Solwaraspora sp. WMMD1047: one gene and its partner. The protein of the gene in region 1 interacts with the protein of each later gene in a pairwise test. Links are inferred from orthologs where the notes say so. Each region holds a gene or a part of one and is shown on either strand. Other genes may lie near its edges. The genes, in order: tsaE and rlmB.

Region 1 (9,330 bases):
TTGCGCCGAGGTGTCGAGCAGGACGGCCGCGATCACCACGATCCCGACCACCGACCCGACGCCCCGGGCCGTGATGTCCAGGGCGCTACCGATCCGCTCCACGTCGGAGGTGCCGATGCTCACCACCTCGCCGGTGGCGAGCCGCTTGGGCAGGGTGGCGCCGAGCCGGTTGGCCTGGTCGACGGAGACCTGCATGGTCCGGTACGCGCTGGACAGCCAGCAGAAGACCGCGAACCGGTGCCGCATGATCCCGCTGACCGCCTGGGTGGCGCCGAGGCCGAGCAGGACGAGTCCCCAGGCGAGGAGGGCGTCCCGGTCACGGTCGGTGAGTCCGTCGTCGATGGCTCTGCCGATCGCGGCCGGCATCAGCGCCTGGCTGACCATCCAGACGATGGCGAACAGCACCGACGCGGTGAGTGCCGGCCAGATCCGGGCCGCCATCCACAGCAGGAACCTGGTGGCCGACCGCCGGTCGGGACTACCGGGATCAGCCTCGGGTAGCGGCCGCATAGCGGTACGGAAACTACGGGCTCACCCTGGCGGGGAGCCACCGAATTACCACATACCGTCAGCGGTCGACCTGGGCGAAGTCCCAGCTGTGGGGTGGGCGGGCGACCAGCAGCACCGGCGGCTCGGGCAGGCTGACCGGGTTGCTGCGCCACTTGGAGATCACCACGACCCGGTTGTCCGTTGAGGAGAAGACCTCACTGGACACGTGCAGCGGGTTGTGCTCGATCTCCGGCAGCGCCTTCTCGCAGACCCAGGAGATCAGTTCGGCGAACCCCTTCGGCTCCGCCTTGGCCTCCCACATCCGCACGATCACGTCGCTCATCTCCCTTGCCTCCGCCGCTGGACGCTACACGCTGACCACGGTCAGCGGCATCGCGGAGTCGGCCGGCAGGTCCAGTCTGCTGGGTGCCACCCCGGCGGCGACCAGGTGGGAGCCGAGCGCGGCGACCATCGCCCCGTTGTCGGTGCAGAGCTTCGGCCGGGGCACCCGGACTTCGATGCCGTGCTTCTCGGCGCGCTGCTCGGCGAGCGCCCGCAGCCGGGAGTTGGCGGCCACCCCGCCGCCGATGACCAGCGTCGAGATGCCGTTGGTACGGCAGGCGTCGATCGCCTTGGCGGTGAGCACGTCGCAGACCGCCTCCTGGAAGGAGGCGGCGACGTCGGCGACCGGCACCGGCTCACCGGACCGCTCCCGCGCCTCGACCCAGCGGGCCACGGCGGTCTTGAGCCCGGAGAAGGAGAAGTCGAACCGGTGCGCGGCCTGGTCCTTCGGGGCGGTCAACCCGCGCGGGAAGCCGATGGCGGCCGGGTCGCCGGCCCGCGCCTCCCGGTCGATCGGCGGTCCGCCGGGGAACGGCAGGCCGAGCAGCCGGGCGACCTTGTCGAACGCCTCCCCGGCCGCGTCGTCGATGGTCGCGCCGAGCGGGGTCACCCCGGCGGCCAGGTCGTCGACGAGCAGCAGGGAGGAGTGCCCGCCGGAGACCAGCATGGCGATCGCCGGCTCCGGCAGCGGCCCGTGTTCAAGGGTGTCGACGGCGACGTGCGCCGCCAGGTGGTTGACCCCGTAGACGGGCTTCTCGGCGGCGAGCGCGTAGCCCTTGGCGGCGGCCACCCCGACCAGCAGCGCGCCGGCCAGCCCCGGGCCGGCGGTGACCGCGATCGCGTCGATGTCGGCGAGGGTGACGCCCGCGTCGGTCAGCGCCCGGCGCATGGTCGGTACGATCGCCTCCAGGTGCGCCCGGCTGGCCACCTCCGGCACCACGCCCCCGAACCGGGCGTGCTCGTCCACGCTGGAGGCGAGCGCGTCGGCGAGCAGGGTGTGCCCCCGGACGATGCCGACCCCGGTCTCGTCGCAGGACGTCTCGATCCCCAGCACCAGCGGTTCGTCAGCCATGCCGGGCCGGTCCCGTCGTCTCGCGCTCCACCGTCTCGGGCCCTTTCATGTCCAGGCGCATCACCAGCGCGTCGGTGTTGCTGGGCTGGTAGTAGCCCCGCCGGATGCCGACCGGCTCGAATCCGTAGCTGGCGTAGAGCCGCTGGGCCGGCGCGTTGTCCACGGCGACCTCCAGCAGGGTGGTCCGGGTCCCCCGGCGGGTCGCCTCGGCCAGCAGCGCGGTGAGCAGCGAACGGCCGAGACCGGCCCGCTGCATGTCGCGGCGGACCGCGATGTTCTGCACCCACGCCTCGTCCGGTGGCGTCACGGCGAGTCCGGCGTAGCCGAACACTTCGCCCTGCGGGTCCTGCGCAACCAGGTAGAAGTGGCCGCTGGCCAGTTCGTTCCAGAACATCGCCGGGGACCACTGCTCCGCGCCGAACAGGTCGGCCTCGATCCGCACCGCGTCGGTGATCTGCCACCAGCGGAACCGGGCCAGCCGGATCGCGCCGGTCACCTCAGCACCGCCAGGCGCGATGGCACCGCCGTCACGCCAGCACCGCCGGTCACCTCGGCACCACCGGTCACGCCAGCACCGCCAGTCACGCCAACACCGCCGGTCGCCTCCGCACCGCCGGTCACGCCAACACCGCCCGTCGCCTCCGCACCGCCGGTCACGCCAACACCGCCGGTCGCCTCGGCACCTTCGGTCACGGCAGCACCGGCTTGCGGGTGGTCGCCGCGACCGCGTCGGGGCGGCGCAGGTAGAGCGGGGTCAGCGGCTCGGCCGGGGCGGCGGCTCGGATCCGGTCCGCGGCCAGCACCGCCAGCGCGTACGGCGGCGGGTGCGCCGGGCCGGCCAGCAGCGGCAGCCCGAGTTGTTCTGCGTACCGCTGGGCGCCCTCCCCGACCGCGGCGCCGACGCCCAGTTCCCGGGCCCGGTCCCCCACGGCGGCCGGGACACCGACCTCCGGCCCGACGATCCGCTCGCCGCTGGACAGGTAGACCGCCCAGTAGATCTCGCGCCGCCGGGCATCGGTCGCCACCAGCACCGCCCCGGGACCCGACCGGCCAGCCCCCGAGTCCTCAGACCTCATGCCTCCGCCGCCCATCTCCACGGCGCCCAAGCCTCTGCCGCCCCTGTCCAGGACGCCCCTGTCCACGGCGCCCATGTCCCCGGCGCCCGGGTCCACGGCCCCCGGGTCCACGGCGCCCGGGTCCACGGCCCCCGGGTCCACGGCGCCCAGGTGCGCGGCGCCCAGGTCCGCCGTCGCCGTCCAGCCGATCGCGTCAAGGGAGCAGACCCCGTAGGCCGGTATGCCCAGCGCCTGTCCCATGCTGGCCGCGGTCACCAGCCCGACCCGTAGCCCGGTGAAGGGCCCGGGGCCGGTACCTGCGACGATGGCCGCCAGGTCGCGGGGTCGCGCGCCCAGTTCGGCGAGCACCGCGTCGACCTGCGGGGCGAGAAGTTCGCCGTGCGCCCGGGCGTCAACCTTGCCGCGTTCGGCGCGCAGCGCGACGCCCTCGGCGGTGACCTCCGCCAGCGCGGCCGCCACCGCCGGGGTCGACGAATCAACCACGAGTACGAGCACGCCTGAACCCTAACCGGACGAGCCCGCGCACCCACCGTCACCCTTCCGGCCGGACGGCGTCCCGGCTTGCACCCCCGCAACCCGCCCGTGCCCGGACCCCAGCCTCCGCCCGCCCTCTCCCGCAGCCCGGCCACCACCCAGCCCGACCCACGTCCAAGCCCGACCCACGTCCAAGCCCGACCCACGTCCAAGCCCAACCCACCACCAGCCAGGCCCACGTCTCAACCCGGCCCACGTCTAACGACCCAGCCAGGCCCACGTCCAAGCCCAACCAGGGCCCAACCCGGCCCATGGCCAAGCCCGGCCGACGATCAAGCCCGACCTACGATCAGACCTGGTTCAGCCGTCGTCCCGCCCATGCACGAAGAAGCCGCCACAGGTCTCCCTAGCTCCACCTGGTCTCATTCATCGGAGCGCACCAGGCCACCGACGCGACGAAAAGGACATTTGTCACCAAAGTTTCTCAGCCAAGAAATATAACCGGATGGCAATATACAACCGAGTCATAATTATGACGCTCAGGCATATCGCACAACCGGATACTTCAAAATTTTGTGGGTGACTGAGAGTCGCCTGCTCGCCATTCTCGGCGAGAAACTGAAATTTCAGCGTGAGCTGCGCGAGTTGACCCAGCAGCAGCTCGCCGAGCTGGCCGGGGTGAGCCAGGCGGCCGTCGCCCGGGTCGAGCGCGGCGGCCGGTCAGCCAGCGTGCCGCTGCTGGAGCGGCTGTTCGCCGCGTTGGACACCCAACTCGCGATCAGCCTGGAGCCCCTGGACGCGCACCTTGATGCGGCACTCGCCAGGCTGGCCAGCCAACCTCTCGAGGAACGCCTGGCCGCCAGTGACCTGCACTCGGCGATGAAGCGCCTGGCCGAACTGCCCTATCTGCTGACCGGCGCCACCGCCGCCGTGCTGCAGGGCGTGCCACTGCCGGCCGAGGCCACCGACATCGCCATCCGGTGGGCCGATGCCGACCGTTTCACCGGCTGGCTCACCGAGGTCTTCGCGTACCGCTGGAATCCCCGGTGGGAGGACTTCGGCGGGCTGCCAATTGATCCCCGTGAGCCGGGCGAGCACCGGTGGCGGACCACGGTCGGCGAGCTCACCGCCACCATGTACGAGCAGCTCCCAGCCGCGATCCAGGTCCGCCACGGCGACCGGACCTATCCGGTCGTCCCGTTGCCGCTGATCGAACTCGCCGACCCGGTCGCCGCCGACCTGCTACGCCGGCACCGCCTCCGGCTGGCGGCCGACCCCGGCTCCCGTCCGGTCGCCACCCCGGCACCAGGCTGACCCGCCCGCGGTCGGACGGGTCGGACGGACGGGTCAGTGCGTTGAGAGATCCCAGTCGACCGTGGGCCGGCCGGCGTCGGCGAGGGCCTTGTTGGCAGCACTGAACGGGCGGCTGCCCAGGAAGCCGCGGGGGTTCATCGGGCTGGGGTGCCCGGCCTCCAGCACGACGTGGTCCGGATTGGTGATCAGCTCCCGCTTGCGCCGGGCGTAGCCGCCCCAGAGCAGGAACACCACCCGTTCGCGGCGCGCGTCGAGCGCCTTGATCGTCGCGTCGGTGAACGCCTCCCAGCCTTTGCCGGCGTGCGAGTTCGGAGTGGCCTGCCGGACCGTCAGCACGGCGTTGAGCAGCAGCACTCCCTGCCGCGCCCAGCGGGTCAGGTCGCCGCTGCGCGCCACCGGCACACCGACGTCGGCGGCCAGCTCCTTGAAGACGTTGCGCAGCGAGGGGGGCACCGCCACCCCGTCCCGGACGCTGAAGCTGAGCCCGTGCGCCTGGCCGGCCTTGTGGTACGGATCCTGGCCCAGGATCAGCACCCGGCAGTCCTCGGGCGGGCACAGCCGATACGCCGTGAACAGGTCCTCGACCGGTGGAAACACCGGGTGGGTGGCGTACTCGTCGGCCACGAAGGCGCCGAGTTCGGCGGTGCCGACCGGGTCCAGGTGCGGCCGCAGCACGGCACGCCACGATTCGGGCAGCAGGGCGGGCAGGTCGAGAGTCATGCGGAGAAACTAGCGAGCCGGTCTGACCAATCGCCGCCCACCGGCACCAACTCGACCACTCTCGTATCGTCGTCCCGACGGTCGATCCGGATCCGCAGGTGTGCGTCGGCCAACTGCTCCACCATCCCCTCGCCCCACTCGACGACGGTGACCGCCTCCTCGATCGAGGCGTCCAGGTCGAGGTCGTCGATCTCGGCCCGCGGGTCGGCGGCCCCTCCCAGCCGGTACGCGTCCGCGTGCACCAGCGGCACCCGCCCGCCCCGTGCCCCGTCCGGGCGGTGCACCCGGGCGATCACGAAGGTGGGCGAGGTGACCGCGCCGAGCACACCGAGCCCGGCCCCGATCCCCTGGGTCAGGGCGGTCTTCCCCGCGCCCAGCGGGCCGGTCAGCACCAGCAGGTCACCGCCGCGCAGCAGGCCGGCCAACCGTTCACCGAAGTCCCGGGTCTGCTCCACCGTGGACAGTTCACGCATCGGATTCACCCGACGAGTGTGGCGAGGGCGGGGTGAGTCTGTCCAGGAAGTCGAGCAGCGCGGCGTTCACCTGGTCGGCGTGTTCCAGCATCACCACATGTCCACTGTTGGCCACCTTGACGAACTCGGCGCCCGGCAGCCGGCGGACGATCTCCTCGGAGTGGCTGACCGGTGTGATCAGGTCCCGGTCGCCGACGACGACAAGCGTCGGGGTCTCCCGGAGCGCGGCCAGCGCCGGGTAACGGGCGTGCGTGTAGAGGGTACGCAGATAGCGGGCCACCGTCTCGGTGGAGGTGCGCGAGTTCATCTCCTCCACATAGGAGACCAGCGCCGGACTGGGGTTGCCCTCCCCGAAGCCGTACCGGCGGGTCAACAGCCAGGCCAGGTTCGCCGAGGCCCGACGGGCCCGGTCGATCACACCGCCGGAAAGCTTGGTGGCGCTGTTGACCACCGGCAGCAGCGGGGTGCCGGCCCGGGCGATGATCGCCGGCAGCCCGAACTTGGTCTCTCCGAGCATCCCGCCCGAGGTGGCCATCAGCACCGCCCCGGCCACCCGGTCGGTGAACAGTTCCGGGTACTGCTCGGCCAGCGCCATGATGGTCATCCCGCCCATCGAGTGGCCGACCAGGATCAGCGGCCCGGCCGGCACCGTCCGGTCGATCACCGCCCGCAGCGTCTCGCCGAGCGCGCGCAACTCGTACTCGCCGGACTCCAGCCGGCCGGACCGGCCGTGCCCCGGCTGGTCGTAGAGGACCAGCCGGTCCGCGCCGCGCTCGGCGAGCACCTTGCGCTGGAAGTGGAAGGTGCCCATGTCGAGGCAGAAACCGTGCACGAAGACGATGGTGGGCCGCGCCGAATCGGCCGGCCCGGCCGGGTGCACCACCTCGACGTGGATGTCGGTGCCGTCCGCCGTCTCGACCAGGTACGACTCGTCGTACGGCTGGTCGCCGAAGATCTCGTCGACGTACGGATCACCGACCGCCTTCTTCGAGTGCCGGACCAGGGCTCGCTCCGCCGCCAGCGCGGCGGCCACCCCGGCCGCCGCCACCCCGGCGACCGCGCCGAAGATGCCGGCGGCGCGGGCGGTCGGCGACCACGACCGGGTCTGCCGGACCAGCGCCGAGCCGGCGGGCCGGCGGGGACGCGGCACGGCGGAACTCACGCCGCCTCCCCGTGGTCCCGGGTCTCCCCGTCGTAGACCCGGGGCACCCGGGGGCCGCCGAACCGGGTGACGATCTCGTAGTTGATCGTGCCCACCGCGGCCGCCCAGTCGTCGGCGGTCGGCCCGCCGTCCGCGCCGTCGCCGAAGAGGGTGGCGACCTCGCCGGCGGCGACCGGGTCGTCCCCGCAGTCGAGCACGATCTGGTCCATGCAGACCCGGCCGGCGATGGTGCGGGTGCGGCCGGCCAGCCGGACCGGTCCGGTGCCGGAGGCGTGCCGGGGCACCCCGTCGGCGTAGCCGAGCGGCACCACGGCCAGCGTGGTCTCCCGGTCGGTGGTGTAGGTGTGCCCGTACGAGACACCGGTGCCGGCCGGCACCCGCTTGGTGAGCATCACCCGGGCCCGCGCGGTCATCGCCGGACGCAGCCCGTGCTGCTGCCCCGGCACCGGCGACAGCCCGTAGACGGCGATGCCCGCCCGGACCAGGTCGAAGTGGGTGTCGGGGCGGGTCAGGGTGGCGGCCGAGTTGGCCAGGTGCCGCAGCCGGGGCCGCAGCCCGGCCCGCTCGGCCACCGCCACCCCCTCCTGGAAGGCGGCGAGTTGGCGGTCGATGGTGGGGTGGCCGGGCGCGTCGGCGTACACGAAATGGCTCCACACGCCGACCACCTCGACCAGTCCGTCGGCCTGGGCCTTCGCGGCGGCCTCGACCAGCTCGGGCCAGTCGGCGGCAGTGGCGCCGCCCCGGGACAACCCGGTGTCGATTTTCAGGTGGACGGCGGCCGGCCGGCCGGCGGTCTCGCCCGCGGCCACCATCTCGGCGACCTGGGCCACGCTCGCCGCACTCAGGTCGACCCCGGCGGCGACTCCCTCGTGCAGCGGCAGGCCGGGCACGAGCAGCCAGGCCAGCACCGGCGCGGTGATCCCGGCCCGGCGCAGGGTCAGCGCCTCGTCCAGGGTGCAGACACCGAGCCAGCTCGCGCCGGCCTCCAGCGCGGCCCGGGCGACCGGCAGCATGCCGTGGCCGTAACCGTCGCCCTTGACCACCGCCATCAGCTCGGCGCTCGTGCCGGACCGCAGCCGGCTGACGTTCTCCCGGATCGCGTCGAGATCGATCCGCACCTCGGCCTGCCACATGTGACCAGCCTACTTTCCGGTAATCGTCTCCTCCGGGCTCCCCGTCCGATCAGCCCAGCCGGGCGACCTCCCCGGCCTGGATCAGCCCAGCTGGGCGATCACCGGGCGCAGCGCGGCCGCCACGTCGGCCGAGGTCACCGGGCCGTGCCGGGCCGCCTCCCGGCCGGCCAGGCCGTGCAGGTACGCCGCCGCGGCGGCCGCCCGGTCCGGTGCCAGGCCGGCGGCGAGCAGCGAGCCGAGCAGGCCGGCCAGCACGTCGCCGGTGCCGCCGGTGGCCAGGGCCGGGGTACCGGTCGGGTTGACGGTGACCCGGCCGTCCGGGGTGGCGATCACTGTCCGGTCCCCCTTGAGCAGGACCACCGCGTTCATCCAGGCGGCCAGCCGGAGCGCGGAGGCGGCCCGGTCGGTGCCCGGCGGCTCTCCGCAGAGCCGGTTGAACTCCCGGTCGTGCGGGGTGATCACGATCGGCGCGGCCCTTCCCCGCAGCTGCTCGGCCATCCGGCCGTCGACCAGCAGGGTCAGCGCGTCGGCGTCGAGGACGACCGGTACCGGCGCGGCCAGCACCCGGCGCAGCTCGGCCGCCGCGGCGTCGTCGGTGCCGATTCCGGAGCCGCAGACCCAGGCCTGTACCCGGCCGGCGTCGGCGGCCCGGTCGGTGGCGATCACCGACGGATGGTGGTGCAGCACCTCGGCCCGGGCGCCGCCGGCATAGCGGAGCAGGCCGGCGGGGCCGGCCGCCGCGCCGCCCACCGACAGCACCGCCGCCCCGGGGTAGGTGGCCGAGCCGGTGGCGATGCCGAGCACCCCTCGGCTGTACTTCTCGGATGCCGCGCCGGGGCGGGGCCACCAGCTCGCCACGTCGTCCCATTCGGTCACCCGCAACGCAGGCGTGCCGCGCAGCCACGGGCGCAGACCGATGTCGACCAGCTCCACCTCGCCGGCCAGGGCGGCGGCCGGGCCGACCGCCAGCGCCGGCTTGAGGCAGCCGAAGGTGACGGTCAGGTCGGCGGTGACCGCGCTCGGCCCGGCGCCGTTCGCGTCCGGCACGTCACCGGTGTCCACCTCGACACCGCTG
Region 2 (9,345 bases), 360 kb from region 1 along the record:
GACCTGGCCAACCATCTCTCCTGCGACAAGTCACACGTGACGGGCCTGGTCGACGGTCTGGAGCGGCTCGGTCTGGTGGACCGGCAGCCCGACCCCCGGGACCGGCGGGTCCGGCACCTGGTGCTCACCCCCGCCGGCCAGCGGGTACGCGACCAGTTGCGGGTCCGCCTCTACGTCGACGCCCCGGCCGTCGGCAACCTGACGCCGACCGAGGAGGAGCAGCTGCGCGCGCTGCTCCGCCGAGCCCTACAGCCGACCGACTGACACTCGGGCACCGACCGTCGGACGGTCGACGGCCGGCGATCAGCAGCCGGGCGGTCGGCGGCGGGCTGACAGTCTGCCGCCGGCCGCCAGCCCGGTCAGTCCTGCGCGAACCGTCGGAGCACGAAGTCGGACTCGGAGGGGCAGACGATCACGGACTCGTTCCACGAGCAGCCCGCCGCCCGTACGCCCTTGAGCTGACCGAGCTCGACCGGGCTGGCCGAGCCGACCCCCACCCCGGCCACGCTGGCGTCGTCGGGAAAGGTCGACGGGCTCTCGGCGAAGGCCAGCAGATTGCCACCGTTGACCCGGACCGCCACCCCGTCGCGCCGCAGCAGCTCGCCACCATCCGGCCGGAAGATCGTGAAGCGGTACTCGGACATCGTGTTGGCGGTCAGCACATGGTCGCCCACCGGCATCAACACCTGCGCGTCCGGCACCGGCCGGCGCCAGCGCGCGCCCTGCTTCTCGGTGTCCACCGCCACCAACTCGGTGGTCGCCCGGTCCAAACCAACCGACTCCAGCAGGCACACCTGCCGCTTCCCGCACGGCACCAGGCCACCGACCCGCCGCCGGTCGTCCGGTGCGCGGTAGACGTTGCGCGGCTCGCCCATGCTCGCCAGGTCGTACTCGGCCAGCCAGTAACCGCCCTCGGCCAGGGCGGCGTAGAGCCGGCCCTCGTGCGCCAGCACCACGTCGTCCGGGTCCGCCACGTTGGTCCGGCTCCGCACCACCTCGCCGTCTGTGACGTCGATGACGCGGGCCGACCGGTCCGCGCCGATCTGCACTATCCGCTGGTCGTCGTCGCGGACCGGGGCCAGCGCCACGCCGGCCACGTCGCCCGGCCCACCCAGGTCGGCATCGGTGGTGACGGTGTAGACGGCGGTGTCGGTCGACTCGTACTCGCCGACCGGGGTGGGCAGCGTCCACCGCTCGTCACCGTCGCGCAGGTCCCGGCCGACCAGCCGATTGGCGGTCCGGTCGACGAAGACCAGCACCTCGTCGAAGACGCGTACCTCGTCCTCGCCGCGCATGCTCAGGCTCCACAGCCGGCGGCCGTTCGCCGGGTCGAAGGCGATCATCTCGCGCGGGGTGTCGGTGCCGATCGCATCGGCGAAGGCGAGCAGCGCCCTCGGGGTGGCACTGAGGTGGCTCCACCCCTCGGGGCTGGCGGCGGTCTGAATCCGCCACAGTTCCCGCGCCGTATCGGCCTCCACGGCGGCCACGTCCAGCCGCTGGTCGGCCAGCTCGGTGGCGACGTACGCCCGGTTGCCGAGCACGGCGGTGTAGGTGTCGGAGGGCCGCTCGGCGCCCGCCGGAACCCGGCCGATGTCGGCGAACGTCTGGAACTCGAGGTCGTCGTAGCCGCCGCGGTTCAGGTACAGCACCGCCGCCGCGACCACACCGGCCAGCGCGACCACCGCGGCGGTGGCGATCCAAACTGCCCGCCGTCGCCACCACGCACCGACCGCTCCCCGACCCGCCAACCCGTCCGCAGCCGGTCGGCCGGCCGGGCTGCCGGGCGGCGGCGCGAAGCCGGTCCGCCCACCTTCGGCCGGGTAGCCAGGCTGGCCGGCCGCCCCGGGGAAGCCGGGCTGCCCGGAGGCGGGAAAGCCGGGCTGCCCGGTTGCCGGGAAGCCATGGTGCCCGGCCGCTCCGGGGAAGCCGGACTGCGCCCCGGCCGGGAAGCCGGGCTGCCCGGGCACCGCGCCGGCGCCGGACGCGCCGCCGGAGGTCGGTGCGCCGGAAACCGGTACGGCAGAACCGGGCATACCCGAAACCGGTGCGGTGGAAGCGGGTGCGGCAGAACCCGGCGCGGTCGGGGCCGGGGCGGTGAGCGGGGTGGCGCCGCCGGACATGGCGGGCACCGGCGGCGCGGACGTCGGATGCGGCTGGCCTGGTGGCCGGACCGCCTCCGCCAGCGCGCCCTCCGCCACCGGCAGCTCCGGCTGTTCCAGGACCGTCGGGGCGACCCCCAGCTCGGCGTGGAGCATCCGGGCCACCAGCGGCACCCGGGACGAGCCGCCGACCAGGAAAAGCCCGGCGAGCTGGTGCGGCGCCAGCCGGCAGTTCGCGATCACCGTCGCGGTCTCGAAGACCGCGCGCCGCAGCAACGGGCCGGCGACCCGCTCCAACTCGTCCCTAGTCAGGTGCACGGCCTGGTCGACGCCGGGCACCGGGACCGGCGCCACGCTGGCCCGGGAGAGCATCTCCTTGGCTCCCCGGACGTCGTCCCAGAACTGCCGACGGTTGCGCCACTGGGTGGCGCCGGCCGGTTCCCGCAACTGCCGCCACACCTGGGGCGCGGCGGCGCTGATCGGGCCGGCCAGGTGCTCGACAAGAGCCGCGTCCAGGTCGAGACCGCCGAGCTCCGCGATGCCACCGGACCCGATCACGGCGAACCGGGCCCGGCCCGCACTGTCGACGCCCTCGTTGCGGACCACCGCGACGTCCAGGGTGCCGCCGCCGAAGTCGAAGACCGCCAGCGAGGCACCGACCGGCACCGGGCGGCGCAGCACGTCGGTGAAGTACCGGGCCGCGGCGACCGGCTCGGGCACCAGCACGGTCCCGGCGGCCGGCGTCGCCGCGGTGCGCACCGGCGGCCAACCGGCCCGGCTGACCGCCGCGACGAGCACGTCCCGCCGGCGGGCGCCCCAGCCGGCCGGGTAGGTCAGCACGGCGGGCGGCAGGAAGCCGACCGCCTCGACGGCGGCGCCGGCCACCGCGCGCAGCAGCGCGGCGAACAGCTCCACGGTCGGCACCTCACGGTCGCCGAGCAGCACCCCGGGCTCGTCCACCCGGCGCTTCGGGTTGGGCTCGAACCGCGCCGGATCGCCCTGGGCCAGCCGCTGGGCGTCCCGGCCGACGTGCGGCCGACCCGACCCGTCGACGAAGACCCCGGAGGGCATGATCGGCTGGCCGTCGAAGAGCAGCGCCCGGGTCCGGCCGTCCGGCCAGCTCAGCACCGCGACCGTGTTGGAGGTGCCGAGGTCGACACCGATCGCGTACCCGCCGCCCTGCCCTGCCATCTGCCGCCTACCTTCACCGGGCGAGGGGGTGCCCGGCCCTGCATGTTACGGGGGCCGCGCCGCCCGCCTCCCGCTCGACCGCAGGCCGGCGGGGGTGTACGGAGTCAGGCGGCGCGGCGGCGGGCGACCTCGGCGAGGGTGACGGCGGCGGCGACGCTGGCGTTGAGCGACTCGACCGAGGAGATCATCGGGATGCTGACCCGGAGATCGCAGGTGGCCCCGACCAGTCGGGAGAGCCCCCTGCCCTCGGAGCCGACCACCACGACCAGCGGTCCCACCGCGGCCTCCAGGTCGTACAGGTCGGTCTCGCCGTCGGCGTCCAGCCCGACCACCAGGAAGCCGGCCTCCTGGCAGGCCTTCAGCGAGCGGGTCAGGTTGACCACCTGGCTGACCGGCAGCCGGGCCGCGGCGCCGGCGCTGGTCCGCCACGCGGTGGCGGTGATGCCGGCGGCCCGCCGTTCCGGTACGAAGATGCCCTGCGCGCCGAACGCCGCCGCGGACCGGATCACCGCCCCGAGGTTGCGCGGGTCGGTGACCCCGTCGAGCGCCACCAGCAGCGGCGCGGTCTGCTCCAGCGCCGCCGTCAGCAGGTCGTCGAAGGGCTGGTACGCGAACGGCGGCACCTGCAACCCGACGCCCTGGTGCAGCACGCCACCGGTCATCCGGTCCAGCTCGGCCCGGCTGACCTCGAGGATCGCGATCCCCCGGTCGGCTGCGGTGCGGACCAGCTCGTTGACCCGGTCGTCGATGTCGATGCCCTGGGCGACGTAGAGCGCGGTGGCCGGCACCTGCGCCCGGATCGCCTCCAGCACCGGGTTGCGGCCGACCAGCAGCTCCGGCGCGTCCCGGGGCGGGGTGGACTTGCGGCCGGGTGCCACCCGCGGGCCGGACCGCGCCGGCGGCTTGCCGCCGGATCGGGTCGCGCTGACCCGGGCGGCGCCGGCCCGACCCGCCTTGCCGCCGCCACCGGCGCCCCAGGTGGTGTCCTTCGACCCGGGCTGGCCGATCTTCGGGGCGCGCCCCTCGGCCGCCGCCGCCTTGCGCTCCTTCTCCTGCTTCCAGGCGGTGCGCTGGGGCAGCTTCTCGGTGCCGGAGTAGCCCTTGTGCCAGGGTCGCTCGTCGGCCGGCAGGGTCCGTCCCCGGCCCGCCAGGCTGGACCGGTTCTTGCCGCCGGAACCGCTGGTGGCGCCCTTCTTCGGGGTGGCCCGTCGGCCCCGTCGCTGCGAGTTGCCCGGCATCAGTGCTGCTCTCCGATCGTCCAACGCGGTCCGTGCGGGGTGTCCTCGACGACCACGCCGGCGTGCTTGAGCTGGTCGCGGACCGCGTCCGCGGCGGCCCAGTCCTTGCGGCCCCGGGCCTGGGCCCGCTGTTCCAGGGCGAGCGCCACCAGCGAATCGACCACGCCGCGCAGGTCGCCGCCCTGGTCGCCGCCGCTCCACGCCGGGTCGAGCGGGTCGACGCCGAGGACGTCGAGCATCGCCCGGACCGAGCCGAGCGCGACCCGGGCCGCGGCGTCGTCGCCGTCGGTGAGCGCGGTGTTGCCGTCGCGCAGCACGTCGTGCAGCACGGCCAGCGCCGCCGACGTGTTGAGGTCGTCGTCCATCGCCGCCCCGAAGGCGGCCGGCAGCTCGCCCGGTTCGCCGGCACCGACCCGCTCCACCGCCCGCGCGACAAAGCCCTCCAACCGCCGGTACGCGACCGCGGCCTCCCGCAGCGCCTCGTCGGAGTAGTCGATGCGGGACCGGTAGTGGGCCGACACGATGTAGTAACGCAGCTCGACCGGGCGGACCCCGATCGACGCCAGGTGCGCCAGGTCGATCACGTTCCCCAGCGACTTGCTCATCTTGGCCTCGCCGAGGTTGAGCATCCCGTTGTGCACCCAGTACCTGGTGAACGGCAGGCCGGCCGCGGTGGACTGGGCCAGCTCGTTCTCGTGGTGCGGGAACATCAGGTCCAGGCCCCCGCCGTGGATGTCGAACTCGGCGCCGAGGTAGCGCCAGCCCATCGCCGAGCACTCGATGTGCCAGCCCGGCCGGCCCGGCCCCCACGGCGACGGCCAGGCCGCCTCCGCCGGCTCGTCCGGCTTGACACCCTTCCAGAGGGCGAAGTCGCGGGGGTCGCGCTTGGCCCGCTCCGGGCCGTCCGGCGCGGCCTGCATGGCGTCCGGCCGCTGCCCGGAGAGGGCGCCGTAGCCGGGCCAGGAGAGCACGTCGAAGTAGACGTCGCCGGAGTCGTCGGCGGCCGGGTAGGCGTGACCGTCCGCGATCAGCTTCCCGATCAGCTCGATGATCTCCGGAATGTGCCCGGTCGCCCGCGGCTCGTAGGTCGGCGGCAGGACGTTCAGCGCCCGGTACGCCGCCGCCAGCGCCAGCTCGTTGGCGTACGCGATGGCCCAGAACGGGCGGTCCTGCTCGATCGCCTTGGCCAGCACCTTGTCGTCGACGTCGGTGATGTTGCGGATGAAGGTGACCGCGTAGCCGGTGCGCGCCAGCCACCGCCGCAGCACGTCGTAGTTGACCCCGGAGCGCAGGTGGCCGATGTGCGGCGCGGACTGGACGGTGACGCCACACAGGTAGACCCCCACCTTGCCGGCTTCCCGGGGGACGAAGTCCCGGACCGATCGGGTGGCGGTGTCATGTAGGCGAAGCGTCACCGTACCAGGGTAGCGGTGCCGGGACCCGGCGGCCGACCGCCGGTCGTACCCTGCCAGGTGTGGAGAACGCGGCCGGACGGCCCGGCGAGACCGCGCAGACCCTGGACCGTGGGCTACGGCTGCTGCACCTGGTCGCGGAGGCGCCGGGCGGGCTGACCGTCACCGAGGCGGCCAGCCGGCTCGGTGTCGGCCGGGCGGTGGTGTACCGGCTGGTCGGCGCGCTCACCGCGCACGGGATGGTGCGCCGCGACGGCGGTGGCCGGCTACACCTGGGCGTCGGGGTGCTGCGGCTGGCCCGCCGGGCGCAGCCGTTGCTGGCCGAGGGGGCCGTGCCGACCCTGCGGCGGCTGGCCGAGCAGTCCGGGGCCACCGCGCACCTGACCGTGGCCGACGGCGGCGAGGGGGTGGCGCTGGCGGTGGTGGAGCCGAGCTGGACCGCGTTCCACGTCGCGTACCGGGCCGGGTCGCGGCATCCGCTGGAGCTCGGCGCCGCCGGCCGCGCGATCCTGGCCGGCCGGACCGGGGAACCGGGTCCGGTGGCCACCGCGGGCGAGCTGCAGCCCGGGGCGTACGGGGTGGCCGCGCCGGTGCTCGGCGTGGCCGGCCTGGAGGCGAGCGTCGGGGTGGTGGCCCTCGCCCCGCTCGCCGACCCGTCGGTGGGCGACCACGTACTGGCCGCCGCCGCCGCCATCTCGGCCACCCTCGCCTGAGCGCGGCAGCCGGCCGGATGCGGTGACGCCCGCCCGGGAGAGTTCCCGAGCGGGCGTACCGGTGGAGCTGTCGATGCGACCTGGGTCAGCGGCGCATCGGGACGGTGACGGCGGCGTAGGCGTCGACGATGCCGTGGCCGTAGAAACCGTTGAAGTTCCGTCCCCCGGCGCAGTACGCGTCGTAGGTCTCGTCCCGGCCCTCGTCCGCGTAGGACAGCAGCCGGGGCTCCGGGCAGGCGTGCTCGGCGGCGGTCCGCAGGAGCTGGCTCTCCACCTTGTCCGGCGCCAGGGTCAGCCCGCCGCGCCGGTAATCCCGGCTGCCATACTTGCTGACGATCAGGGCCGCCACTCCGGAGGCGTGCGGCGACGCCATCGAGGTGCCCTGCAGGTAGGTGTAGTAGCCGCAGACGCCGGACCGGGTGCAGTCCTTGAAGATCACCGCCTCGTTGCCGGGGGTGATGTTGCCCTCCTCGTCGACCAGCCCTTCCTCCTGCGCCACGTGCTTCGGGTAGGTCGACAGGATCATGTTGGCGTCGGTGCGGAAGCTCGGGGTGCCGAACCCGTCCCGGTACCAACCGCCCGGCGCGGCCACCGAGATCTCCTCGGTGCCGTAGTTGGAGTAGTCGGACTTCGTCTTCGACGGACCGACGGCCGAGACGCCGATGACGTGCGGCCCCTCGACCGGCAGGTCCCAGCAGCTGCTGTTGTCGATGATCCGCTCGCGCGGCGTGCCGCCGTAGTTCGGGCTGGACGAGTCCGGCCGGGGGTCGCCGAGGTCCTCGTGGTTGTTACCGAGCGAGCCGACCAGGGTGACCCCGCGCCGGTGGGCGTACTCCAGGGCGCGGTTCATGGCCCGGATGGTGGCTCGCTGGGCGGCCTGCTCCTCGGGCGAGTCGGCCGGGTTGTCCACGCAGTTGTAGAGCCACGGGTCGACGTAGAACGACATGTTGACCACGTCGAGGCCGACCTTGCCGGCGTGGACCAGCGAGTTGACCACCGAGTCGAGGAAGAAGTAGCCGGAGTCCTGGCCGCCCTTGAGCCCGACCAGGGTCACCTTCGGCGCGACGCCGGACAGGCCGAGGCCGTTGGCGGCGGCGCCGATGGTGCCGGCGACGTGGGTGCCGTGGCCGTTGTCGTCGGTGCCGACCGGGTCGAGGCAGCTCGCGACCTCACACGGCCCGTCGATCTCCTCGATGTCCGGGGCGAAGTTGCGCGACAGCGCGGCGCTGAAGTTCGGCGCCAGGTCGGGGTGGCTGGCGTCGACACCGGTGTCCAGGATGCCGACGGTGACGCCCCGCTCGCCCGGCTCGACGCGGCGGGACTTGTCCGCCCGCATCATGGTCAGGCCCCAGAGCTTCTCGTCGAGCGGGTCCATCTTCGCGCCGTGCTTCGGGCCCTTGCCGCGGCCCCGGTCGCCGGCGAGCAGGTTCTCCCGCTCGACCCGGTCGTGGCGCTGCCGGGGGGCGTACCCGATGGCTTCCTTCTCGGCGGCGCCGATCAGGGCGGTGCTGGCGGTGGCGCGGGCGGCGAAGTCGGTCCGGTCACTCACCACCTGGTACAGGCCGACGTCGTCGGTGCGTCCGACCACGGTGCCGCCGGCCGCCTCGATCGCGGCGACGGCCGTCGCGGCGGCGACACCGTCCTCGGCCACCACCGTGTATTCGGCGGCGGTGTCGGTGGGCGCGGCGGTCGCCGAGCCGGCCGGCACGGTCGCCAGAAGTGCCAGTGCGGTCGCGGTCGCGACGGCACCGGCGGTGAAGCGTCTGCTCACTCCAAGTTCCTTCCGTTGAAGGGATCGGAGTCATCACACCCGATGTTGCGACGCCGCGCCAGTGGGGGACGGAATTGACGCAGCTCGACCGGCATGACTTTCCGTAATTTCACTGAGGACATCCGGTAGCTCGGTGAGCGACTGCACCTCGGCGTCGGGGCGCAGGCCGGGCGGTCGGGGCAGCCCGGCCCGGTTGAGCCAGATCGCACGCAGTCCGGCCGCCTGGGCGCCGACCACGTCGTGGCTGGGCGAGTCGCCGACGTACACGATGGAGGCCGCCGGCACCGCGCCGACCGCCGCCCGGACGGCGGCGAAGAAGCCGGGCGCGGGCTTCTTCGGTACGCCGTCCTCGTGCGCGTACACCTCGAAGGCGAACTGACCGGCCAGGCCGACGCGGTCGGTGCGGCTGTTGCCGTTGGTGGCGTAGCCGAGCAGGTGGCGTTCGCGCAGCACGGCCAGGGCGGGCAGCGCGTCGGCGAACGGCCGGGTCAGCGCGAACCGCCGGGCGAAGAACAGCTCGGCGACCCGGTCCAGTTCGGCCCCGAGCCCGACCCGGTCCAGGGAGCGGGCCAGCGCCGCCCGCCGGATCCGCATGACCGGCTCGGCCGCCATGGCGCCGAAGACGGCACCCCAGTCGGACTCCAGGTCCGCGAGGGAAACCTCGGCCGCCGCCGGGGTCAGCCGCCGCATCTCCCCGAGTACGACCTCCAGCCCGGCCGTCACCGCCGGTCTGAGGTCGACAAGCGTCTCGTCGGCGTCGAAGACGACAGCGGTCAGCACCGCTTCAGGCTAGGCGGTCAGGGGTGGGTCATGCGGAGCACGTCGAGCGCGGTTTCGAGTTCCTCCTGGGTCAGCCGGCCCTCGTCGACGTGGCCGCGGGCCAGCACCACCTCGCGGATGGTCCGGCCGGAGGCGAGCGCC

What was found.
Region 2: the proteins of tsaE (region 1) and rlmB interact in binary tests that used the Escherichia coli proteins (3 or more experiments, as listed by UniProt). The link is inferred for Solwaraspora sp. WMMD1047 from one-to-one orthologs.

Annotation. Positions count from the first base shown.
Region 1 is NZ_JARUBL010000001.1:874,097-883,426, reverse strand. Bases 4,223-7,207 are described here. They hold tsaE (tRNA (adenosine(37)-N6)-threonylcarbamoyltransferase complex ATPase subunit type 1 TsaE), read right to left. Parts: upstream 5,961-7,207; coding sequence 5,484-5,960; downstream 4,223-5,483. Other genes in these bases: alr (alanine racemase), read right to left, coding at 7,119-7,207; O7627_RS04155 (alpha/beta hydrolase), read right to left, coding at 5,953-7,077; ung (uracil-DNA glycosylase), read right to left, coding at 4,801-5,487; O7627_RS04170 (helix-turn-helix transcriptional regulator), read left to right, coding at 4,223-4,767. Outside these bases: O7627_RS04200 (ABC transporter ATP-binding protein), read right to left, coding at 1-510; O7627_RS04195 (hypothetical protein), read right to left, coding at 569-823; tRNA (adenosine(37)-N6)-threonylcarbamoyltransferase complex transferase subunit TsaD, read right to left, coding at 857-1,903; rimI (ribosomal protein S18-alanine N-acetyltransferase), read right to left, coding at 1,896-2,387; O7627_RS04180 (hypothetical protein), read right to left, coding at 2,396-2,596; tRNA (adenosine(37)-N6)-threonylcarbamoyltransferase complex dimerization subunit type 1 TsaB, read right to left, coding at 2,593-3,474; more of O7627_RS04170, read left to right, coding at 4,033-4,222; more of alr, read right to left, coding at 7,208-8,255; O7627_RS04145 (NAD(P)H-hydrate dehydratase), read right to left, coding at 8,337-9,330. UniProt on the Escherichia coli protein: Required for the formation of a threonylcarbamoyl group on adenosine at position 37 (t(6)A37) in tRNAs that read codons beginning with adenine.
Region 2 is NZ_JARUBL010000001.1:515,152-524,496, reverse strand. What follows is about bases 2,462-5,461. They hold rlmB (23S rRNA (guanosine(2251)-2'-O)-methyltransferase RlmB), read right to left. Parts: upstream 4,529-5,461; coding sequence 3,395-4,528; downstream 2,462-3,394. Other genes in these bases: cysS (cysteine--tRNA ligase), read right to left, coding at 4,528-5,461; O7627_RS02425 (Hsp70 family protein), read right to left, coding at 2,462-3,290. Also shown: O7627_RS02430 (MarR family transcriptional regulator), read left to right, coding at 1-264; more of O7627_RS02425, read right to left, coding at 360-2,461; more of cysS, read right to left, coding at 5,462-5,943; O7627_RS02410 (helix-turn-helix domain-containing protein), read left to right, coding at 5,994-6,653; O7627_RS02405 (S8 family serine peptidase), read right to left, coding at 6,739-8,424; O7627_RS02400 (HAD family hydrolase), read right to left, coding at 8,458-9,204; O7627_RS02395 (class II fumarate hydratase), read right to left, coding at 9,222-9,345. UniProt on the Escherichia coli protein: Specifically methylates the ribose of guanosine 2251 in 23S rRNA.